DNA from 2 places in the Sporosarcina sp. SAFN-010 genome. Region 1 is predicted to be linked to the other one. Evidence: riboswitches for the same ligand, from Rfam matches in the RefSeq annotation. Region 1 holds a riboswitch; the other holds the start of a gene.
The links. Region 1 has a riboswitch for lysine ahead of ACR65F_RS15085 (Na+/H+ antiporter NhaC family protein). Riboswitches for the same ligand answer to the same signal wherever they lie in the genome.

Region 1 (4,186 bases):
GGATTAATTCAATTATTGATGGGATTTGGGGATGACAATGATCGCTAGAAAATCAGAAACCATTCATATTTATCATACAAACGACATTCATAGTCATTTTGACAATTGGCCGGGTATCAGTGAATTCTTATTGGATAAACGAATTGAACACGAACAGGACAGAGAGTCTTGTTTTGTTTTCGATCTTGGTGATTTCGTGGATCGATCTCATCCATTTACAGAAGCGTCTGAAGGAAAAGGGAATATTGAGCTTCTGAATCGAGCCAAATATGATGCAGTGACGATAGGGAACAACGAAGGGATTACGTTATCACATGAGGCATTAGAAGAATTGTATGTAGACGCTCAATTTGAGGTGGTTGTTGCAAACCTGAAGAATCGCGATGGCAGCGAGTTGGAGTGGGCTGTTCCATATACGTGCTACACGACGAATAGTGGCGTGAAACTGGCTGTGATAGGGGCAACTGCAGTATATGAGTTATTCTATGACAAGCTTGGTTGGTCGATTCAAGAACCTCGCCAATTGTTGACGGATCTTGCTTCAGAGTTAAGCCATTCAATGGATTGCGTCATTTGTCTCTCTCATCTTGGAGTGAATGAAGATCGTCTTTTAGCTACGGAAACATCGGATATCGATGTGATCTTAGGCGCACATACTCATCATTTGTTCGTTCGAGGTGAGGTTGTTGAAGACACATTGTTAGCTGCGACAGGAAAATTCGGACAGTATGTAGGACATGTCACTCTCACACTGGAGAATGGTCTAGTTGTAGAAAAGAAGGCAACTGTCATACAGGCAGACGAACTTGAAGTAGAAAAACGTGAACTCAAAGCTGTGAAACAGATGATCACTGAGGGAACGCAACTGTTGGATGAAGAAGTTTTTACAACGCCTATTAGTCTTGGGCAAAATCTATTTGGGCCGAGCCCGCTCTCCGATATTTTCGGTCAAGCACTACTCGCCTATACGAAAGCGGATTGCGGATTGTTTAACTCGGGGATTTTCCTTGGCCGCCTTCATGAAGGCGTTGTCACGAAGAGAGATTTACACCGTATTCTTCCACATCCGATCAATGCATGTGTCATCACTGTAACCGGACGTGCTTTAAGGGAGTATTACGAGATTTCGTGCCATCCTGATTGGGCGCGTACTGAAGTGAAGGGACTTGGATTCAGGGGAACAGTGATGGGCGTTATGATCCATGTGAATCTGAAGATGAAACAAGATATTCTCTATATGGGGGATGAAATCGTCGAACCAGATAGAGAGTATAGGTTAGCAACTCTTGATATGTTTACATTCGGTTTCTTTTATCCGAACATGAAATTAGAGAAAATTGACTATCTCGTTCCGGAACTCATTCGTGATATTTTTGGAGGGTATGGGGAACAGCATTTTGGAACAACTTCATAACAAGTAATAAGCGACTCTTCCTCTTCATATTGTGGAATAGGGAGGCGTCGCTTTTTGAAATTTCACATGCAAGTCCCTAAGAAACGAAAACCGAAAAGAAGATGGCTTAAACTCATCATCCCAGCACTTCTTTTGACGATAATCGTAAGTTTTTTCTATTTAAATATGAAGTTGAAGCCAGTTTACATGAACTATGCTGAAGTTCAAACACGTAAAATTGCGGCACACGTCATCAGTCAAGCCATTCAATCGAGGTCAACAAGTGTCTTGGATGCGAACGACGTCCTCTTGAATATCCCTAACGATTCTAATGAGACGGTTACACTAAAAGTCGATGCAGAAACCATTAATCAGGTTATGGCCGAGATGCATCAGTTGGTTGAAGAACACTTGGACCGTGCAGAGTCCGGAGATCTTGAAATGTTACCGCAAAGTGATGGGATCAAATTCGATACTGAAGAAATGGAGAAGCATGGAGGCGTCGTCTTTTTCGTTCCAATCGGTCAAGTTGCAGATATTCCGCTGCTCGGGAATTTAGGACCGAAGATTCCAATCAGGTTTCATATTGTAGGAGATGTACATGCGGACGTTGATACAAAACTAACAGAATATGGCATCAATAATGTCTATATGGAAGTGAATATGGAATTGACGGTGAATGTCCAAATTATTATTCCAATAGCAACTAAACAAAGTACAGTTGTTCAGCAAATCCCGATTGCAATCGGGATCATCCAAGGGGTCGTTCCACAAATCTATACGAAGGGGGGACAGAGTCCAGCGAATATAGAAGTTCCGATGGAAGATATTAAGAAACCATAAGTCACCTTGCATGTTCTTTCGATTATTGTTATGATTAGAAAGTAATAACGTAATCGATAGGGTAGAGGCTGCATTGTTTAAAAGTACCGCATGCGAGAGAGACATCGTAGACCATGCGTGAAAGGAAGCATTGCCGAAGTCTGATGGAACGTCAATTCCATGAGGTTGGGGTCATTTCGAAAAGGGATGGCACTGTCAGGGACAGCTATATCGTCCATGATGAGCTACAATCGTCAGTGAGATAACGAAAGTGATTATCAAACAAACGACATGTAGACAGCCGGTACCCGGTCCACTTGAAAAGAGTGAAACGGGCACCGGCTTTTTTGTTTCCCCGGTTACATTAACAAATTGAAGGAGGAGATTGGAATGATTGGAACTTGGTTATCGATACTGCCACCAGTGATTGCCATTGTTATGGTGCTCACGACAAAGCGGGTGTTACTTTCACTCGGGGCAGGAATTTTGTCCGCTGCATTACTAGTCGCTTCCTTTGCACCAGTGGAAACATTGACGCAGTTAGGGAAAGCGCTCATCGTCTCATTTTGGGCAGATGGAGAATTGAATACGTATAATATTTTCATAATGTTATTCATACTAATGTTAGGTGTTATCACGGCACTTGTTAGTCTATCAGGAGGAAGCCGCGCCTTTGCAGAGTGGGCTGTAACGCGAATCCAAACTCGCCGAAGTGCAAAACTCCTGACGATGATATTAGGAATTGCAATCTTTGTAGATGACTATTTTAATGCACTTGCGGTCGGTCAAATCGCACGACCGATTACAGATCGACATAAGATTTCTCGTGCAAAACTTGCGTACTTCATCGACTCGACGTCCGCGCCGATCTGCGTGATTTCACCTGTATCGAGCTGGGGAGCGTTCCTAATCGGACAACTAGCAATCATTCTTGCAACTACTGCTACAGTCAACTACTCACCGATAGCAGCGTTTCTAATGATGGCGCCGATGAACTTTTATGTAATTGCTACATTAGCGATGGTATTCTTCTTTGCTTGGACGAATATCGACTTTTTCGCTATGAAAGATCATGAAAAACGTGCAGAAGAAAAAGGAGAGCTTTTTGATCCTGAAAAAGAGATTCCTGGACAATTAAAAGATGAGTTCCCTGAACACTCTCATGGACGAGTGAGAGATCTAGTTGCACCAATTGTTTCACTTGTTGCTGTGACATTGACATCGATGGTCATTACAGGGATACGGATTGGTGGAGAACTGAATATATGGTCAATCTTTGAGAATATGGACGTTCCATTGTCGTTAGTAATCGGTGGTGTGGCAGGTACTCTGATTGCAATTATTCTTTATGCAAGTCAGTTCAAGGTCAACAAAACGGCTTCAACAGGTCTAATTGTTCAAGCTTTTGTCAGTGGAGTCAAGGCTATGATGCCTGCAGTACTTATTCTTATTCTGGCATGGTCACTTACTCACTTGATCGATATTTTAGAGACTGGACTATTTTTATCTGAAGTAGTTTCGAAGTCCAACATTCCCGTTGCCTTCCTACCAGTTGTACTATTTGTTTTAGCTGGTTTAATGGCATTCTCCACAGGAACGTCTTGGGGATCGTTCGGTATCTTACTTCCGATTGCAGGAACAATTATGGTAAACGCAGCTCCAGAGTTACTGTTGCCAGCATTATCTGCTGTCCTTGCAGGTGCAGTGTTCGGTGACCACTGTTCACCAATTTCAGATACGACAATTCTTTCATCTACAGGAGCAGGTAGTAACCACATCGATCACGTCTCCACACAATTGCCGTATGCACTTATGGCTGCAGGTGTTGCGACTAGTGGATACTTTGTGCTTGGATTAACTGGTTCGATTTGGATTGGTCTAGTGGCAGTAATTATTATTCTAGCGGCATTGTTTACTGTTTGGAATGTGAGAAATTCAAAAAAAGCTGTTAGCGTAACAGCAGAATAAGCA
Region 2 (4,186 bases), on a different contig from region 1:
GTAATCGCAAACTCTGAAAAACTTGTTAAGTTAAAAAGAGGTTAAATCTCTGATTTAGAGTACAGGAGGGAATTATGAAGACTTTAAAAATTGCGCTCATACCAGGAGACGGAATAGGTCCTGAAGTCGTTTCAGAAGGTGTGAAAGTATTAAAAACGATTGAGAAATTAGATCCGTCCATTTCTTTTTCATTTACAGAGTTTCCGTGGGGATGCGAGTATTATTTGGAACACGGTAAGATGATGGCGGACGACGGGATAGAGCAACTAAAAGAATTCGACGCTATCTATCTGGGAGCCGTAGGGTATCCGGGTGTCCCTGATCATATTTCATTATGGGATTTGTTGCTTAGAATTCGAAAAGAGTTTGATCAGTATGTGAATCTCCGACCTATTACGTTGTTGAACCCAACACTTACGCCGTTGAAAGGCAAAACAGCTAAAGAAATCGACTTTTTGGTGATCCGTGAAAACAGTGAAGGTGAGTATGCGGGTGTAGGAGACTGGCTTTTTAAAGGGAAAACAGAAGAAGTCGTCTTGCAAACCGGTGTGTTTTCTCGGAAAGGGACGGAACGGATTATTCGGTATGCATATGAAGAAGCAAGAAGGGCCAACCTAACATTGACGAGTATTAGTAAAGCGAACGCACTGAATTATTCTATGGTGTTCTGGGATCAAGTTTTTGACGAAGTTGGAAAAGAATATCCTGACGTACAAACGTATTCTTATCTTGTGGATGCGGCAAGTCTTTACTTTGTAACTGAGCCTGAACGCTTTGAAGTGGTTGTTACATCAAATCTTTTTGGAGATATTTTGACTGACATAGGGGCAGCAATCACTGGTGGAATGGGCTTAGCGACGGGTGCAAACATCAATCCGGAACGGACCTATCCAGCCATGTTTGAACCTGTACACGGATCAGCACCGGATATTTCAGGGAAAGGAATTGCAAATCCGATTGCTGCCATCTGGTCGGTTAGTCAAATGATGGACTACTTTGGAGAAGAAAAATGGGGGGAAGTTATTTTATCTACGATAAAAGAAATCCTGAATGAAAAAGAGGCGCTTACGTCAGACTTAGGCGGCCAAGCATCCACTTCACAATTAGGGAATCGGTTTGTCGAATTACTTTCAGCAAAAGTTAGTGAAGTAGGGGTATCCCTGGAATAATTCACTTACTATATTAGAGTATGAAAAATTATTGAGTGAAAATTGAAAGCAGCTCATTCCGATGTATCAAGGGGAATGAGCTGTTTTTTATATGGAACACAGTAGCATTTCTAATGTTAAATAAGCATTTTGTCTTGCTGATGGAGCACACGATTCAACGAATTCAACTGTACATCTGTCAAAGGCAGCATAGGTAATCGGACGCCGCCCACTGCGATTCCTTCTAAGTTTAAGGCAGCTTTCACAGGTGAAGGATTCGGAGCTGCGAACAGTTCTTTCATAATCGGTAGCATTCGACGGTGCAATGTTGACGCTTCACGAATACGACCGTGATTGAAATGGCTAATCATGGTTTTCATCTCAGGTCCGATGACATGGGCGGATACTGAAACAACTCCTGCCCCCCCGATAGAAAGGACTGGGAGTGTCAGACCATCATCCCCACTATAAAGCGCAAAATCTGCAGAAGTATTTTCAATGATATCCGCCATCGCATCCAAGTTACCGCTAGCTTCTTTGACAGCTACGATATTCGGTATAGTTGCAAGTCGGATAATCGTTTCAGGACACATATTGACAGAACTGCGACCGGGAATGTTATATAACATAATTGGTAGCGCAGTAGATTCTGCAATAACTTTAAAGTGTTGGTACATTCCTTCTTGAGAAGGCTTGTTGTAGTAGGGAACAACGAGCATGATACCGTCGACACCAACCGCTTCAGCTTGCTGAGTCAGCTCGAGGGACTCTCTTGTATTGTTCGATCCTGTACCTGCAATGACGGGTACTCTTCCTGCCACGACCTGTACAGTGAACTCAAACAAATTAACCCTTTCTTTTTGCGTTAATGTCGGGGATTCTCCTGTGGTTCCTGCAACTACCAAACCATCGGATCCGTTTTCGAGTAAATGATTAATAAGATTGCGGGTAGCGATAAAATCAATTTCTCCTTGCTCATCAAATGGGGTAACCATAGCGGTAATCAGTTGTCCAAAATTCATCTGTTCTCCATCTCCTTTGGTTTTTATCCAAAACATAGAGGTGGAAGGCAGTGTATCCTGAAACGCAAAAAGCAACAGCGAAGGTACGCTGTTGCTTGGAAATAATAAATTATTTCTCTGCATCAGATAGCCCTCCATATAGTTTCCTATATGACAGTTCTGCACTTGTTCAGTCCAGAACCAGCTTCGAGATAATGAGCATCTCTCCACTTCGGCAAATTCCCCTTTCTACAATCGTCGTCGAATCTCATCATTCTCAGATTGTGTACTGATGGTTTTTGCGCCTCTATCCTCATTTCGAAAGTTACGAAATAAGTGAATGTTTAATTACATGTATCTTACACTGTATCGAATAAAAATGCAACTATTAGGAAGTTACTACAAGTTGTCAAGATGTTATGCCTGACGCGTCGCGTACTAGCATAATACTTTCACTGAAATGCAAAATCCATGCAATTCACCGATGAAATTCAACATTTGACAGACGAAAACCGACCGCTCACTGGAATTTAGCAACTGTTTTACTCGGTACTCCGTATACTAATCGTATAAGAACCTAACGAATGGAGGAATAATGATGCCGGTTGGTGAAGCTACCAACGACATGCAGAATAATGCTGGTAGAGTTGAAAAAACGAAAAACCTATCGGTGAGAGGAGGTCCAAGAATGAAAGTTTCATTGACTATTGATCGAGCAGCTATAGAGACGACCATAACAATTGAATGTAAAGAAATGGATCCATCCATCCAAGAAATTTTAGATTTCCTTAATGGCCATGAGCTCGACTTTATTGTGGGCAAAGAAGGAGACATGCAGCATATTTTGAAACCTATGGATGTCCACTATTTTCACTCCACACCAGAAGGAGTAGCTGCCGTGACATCTAACGGTTCCTACCTAGTTAAAGAAAAACTGTATGAACTCGAATCCGTGCTACCCTCGAACCGATTCATCAGACTTTCAAAATCAGTCATTGCTAATCTTTACGAATTAAGCCGCTTCGAAGCATCATTCAATGGAACACTAGCAGTATATTTCAAATCAGGAACAAAAGAGTATGTTTCTCGAACCTATGTCAATGGCATTAAACAAGCACTTAAAATGAAAAGGAGGAACAACGAATGAAAACATTCTTATGGCGCAGCACTGTTGGGGTCTTCTTCGGTGGTTTTCTAACAGTAATTATTACTACAGCCATTATTTTAGCAAATGACCTGGAAACATTAAACGCTGCCAAATTTGTCAAGAGTGGGGTAGGGACCATTTTTTGTGGTTGGTTCTTCAGTGTCACCCCCCTCTATTTTGAAAATGGAAATTGGTCGTTACTTCGTCAAACCGTCTATCATTTCATAACCGTGCTGATCCTGTACTTCATTACTGCATTCGGACTGGAATGGTTCAGTTTCACACCAATCAGCTTTTTAACTTTTGTTATGATGTTCTTAGGAATATATGCAGTTATTTGGGGGAGTTTCTATCTGTATTTTAAAAATGTAGCGAAGAAGATGACTGAAGAGTTGGATGGGCTGTAGTTAGACTGCACTTGGCACAAGAGTTTTGAAATATTGGTTATATTGGTTTGAAGAACGAGAGAGGAGAGTGACACTTACCTCTCTTTTGATTCATTAAGAAACTACTTAGACTGCTGAAAAATAATAGTACGAGGATAGATGAGTTTGCAATAGATTAGGTGATTTTAAATGACAAAATTATGCGGCCATCAAATCTGTTTTTTAGGTAAATAAGAGGACTCCATTTTGAAATAAGGTTAATTAAAATGGAGTCTTCGTTCACAAATTTAAGTTCAGGTATGAAAAGCATCTATGGCCATCAGTTCAATGAATTTATATCCATTTAAGATCGTTTAATAATGAGCATGTTTTTAGAAGAAACCAATGCGGTAAGCGGTTCTTAAATCAGACCAAAGCATAACCGAATTCGTCCTTTAAGACGGTTTCGATTTTTTTTGTTATTTGAAAAGTAATCTAGTCAATTTGACAAATATACTTGTCAAA

Region 2: another riboswitch for lysine. It lies ahead of dapA (4-hydroxy-tetrahydrodipicolinate synthase); the one in region 1 lies ahead of ACR65F_RS15085 (Na+/H+ antiporter NhaC family protein).

Annotation. Positions count from the first base shown of each region.
Region 1 is NZ_JBPFDS010000015.1:24,520-28,705, forward strand. Features, by position in the region: gene ACR65F_RS15070 (sulfite exporter TauE/SafE family protein) at 1-35, shown strand, start outside; gene ACR65F_RS15075 (bifunctional metallophosphatase/5'-nucleotidase) at 32-1,414, shown strand; gene yunB (sporulation protein YunB) at 1,469-2,236, shown strand; lysine riboswitch at 2,291-2,471, shown strand; gene ACR65F_RS15085 (Na+/H+ antiporter NhaC family protein) at 2,606-4,183, shown strand.
Region 2 is NZ_JBPFDS010000003.1:68,581-72,766, forward strand. Features, by position in the region: gene ACR65F_RS04920 (NAD(P)-dependent oxidoreductase) at 1-45, shown strand, start outside; gene ACR65F_RS04925 (tartrate dehydrogenase) at 75-1,169, shown strand; gene dapA (4-hydroxy-tetrahydrodipicolinate synthase) at 1,286-2,170, opposite strand; lysine riboswitch at 2,290-2,467, opposite strand; gene ACR65F_RS04935 (LytTR family DNA-binding domain-containing protein) at 2,838-3,296, shown strand; gene ACR65F_RS04940 (DUF3021 domain-containing protein) at 3,293-3,703, shown strand.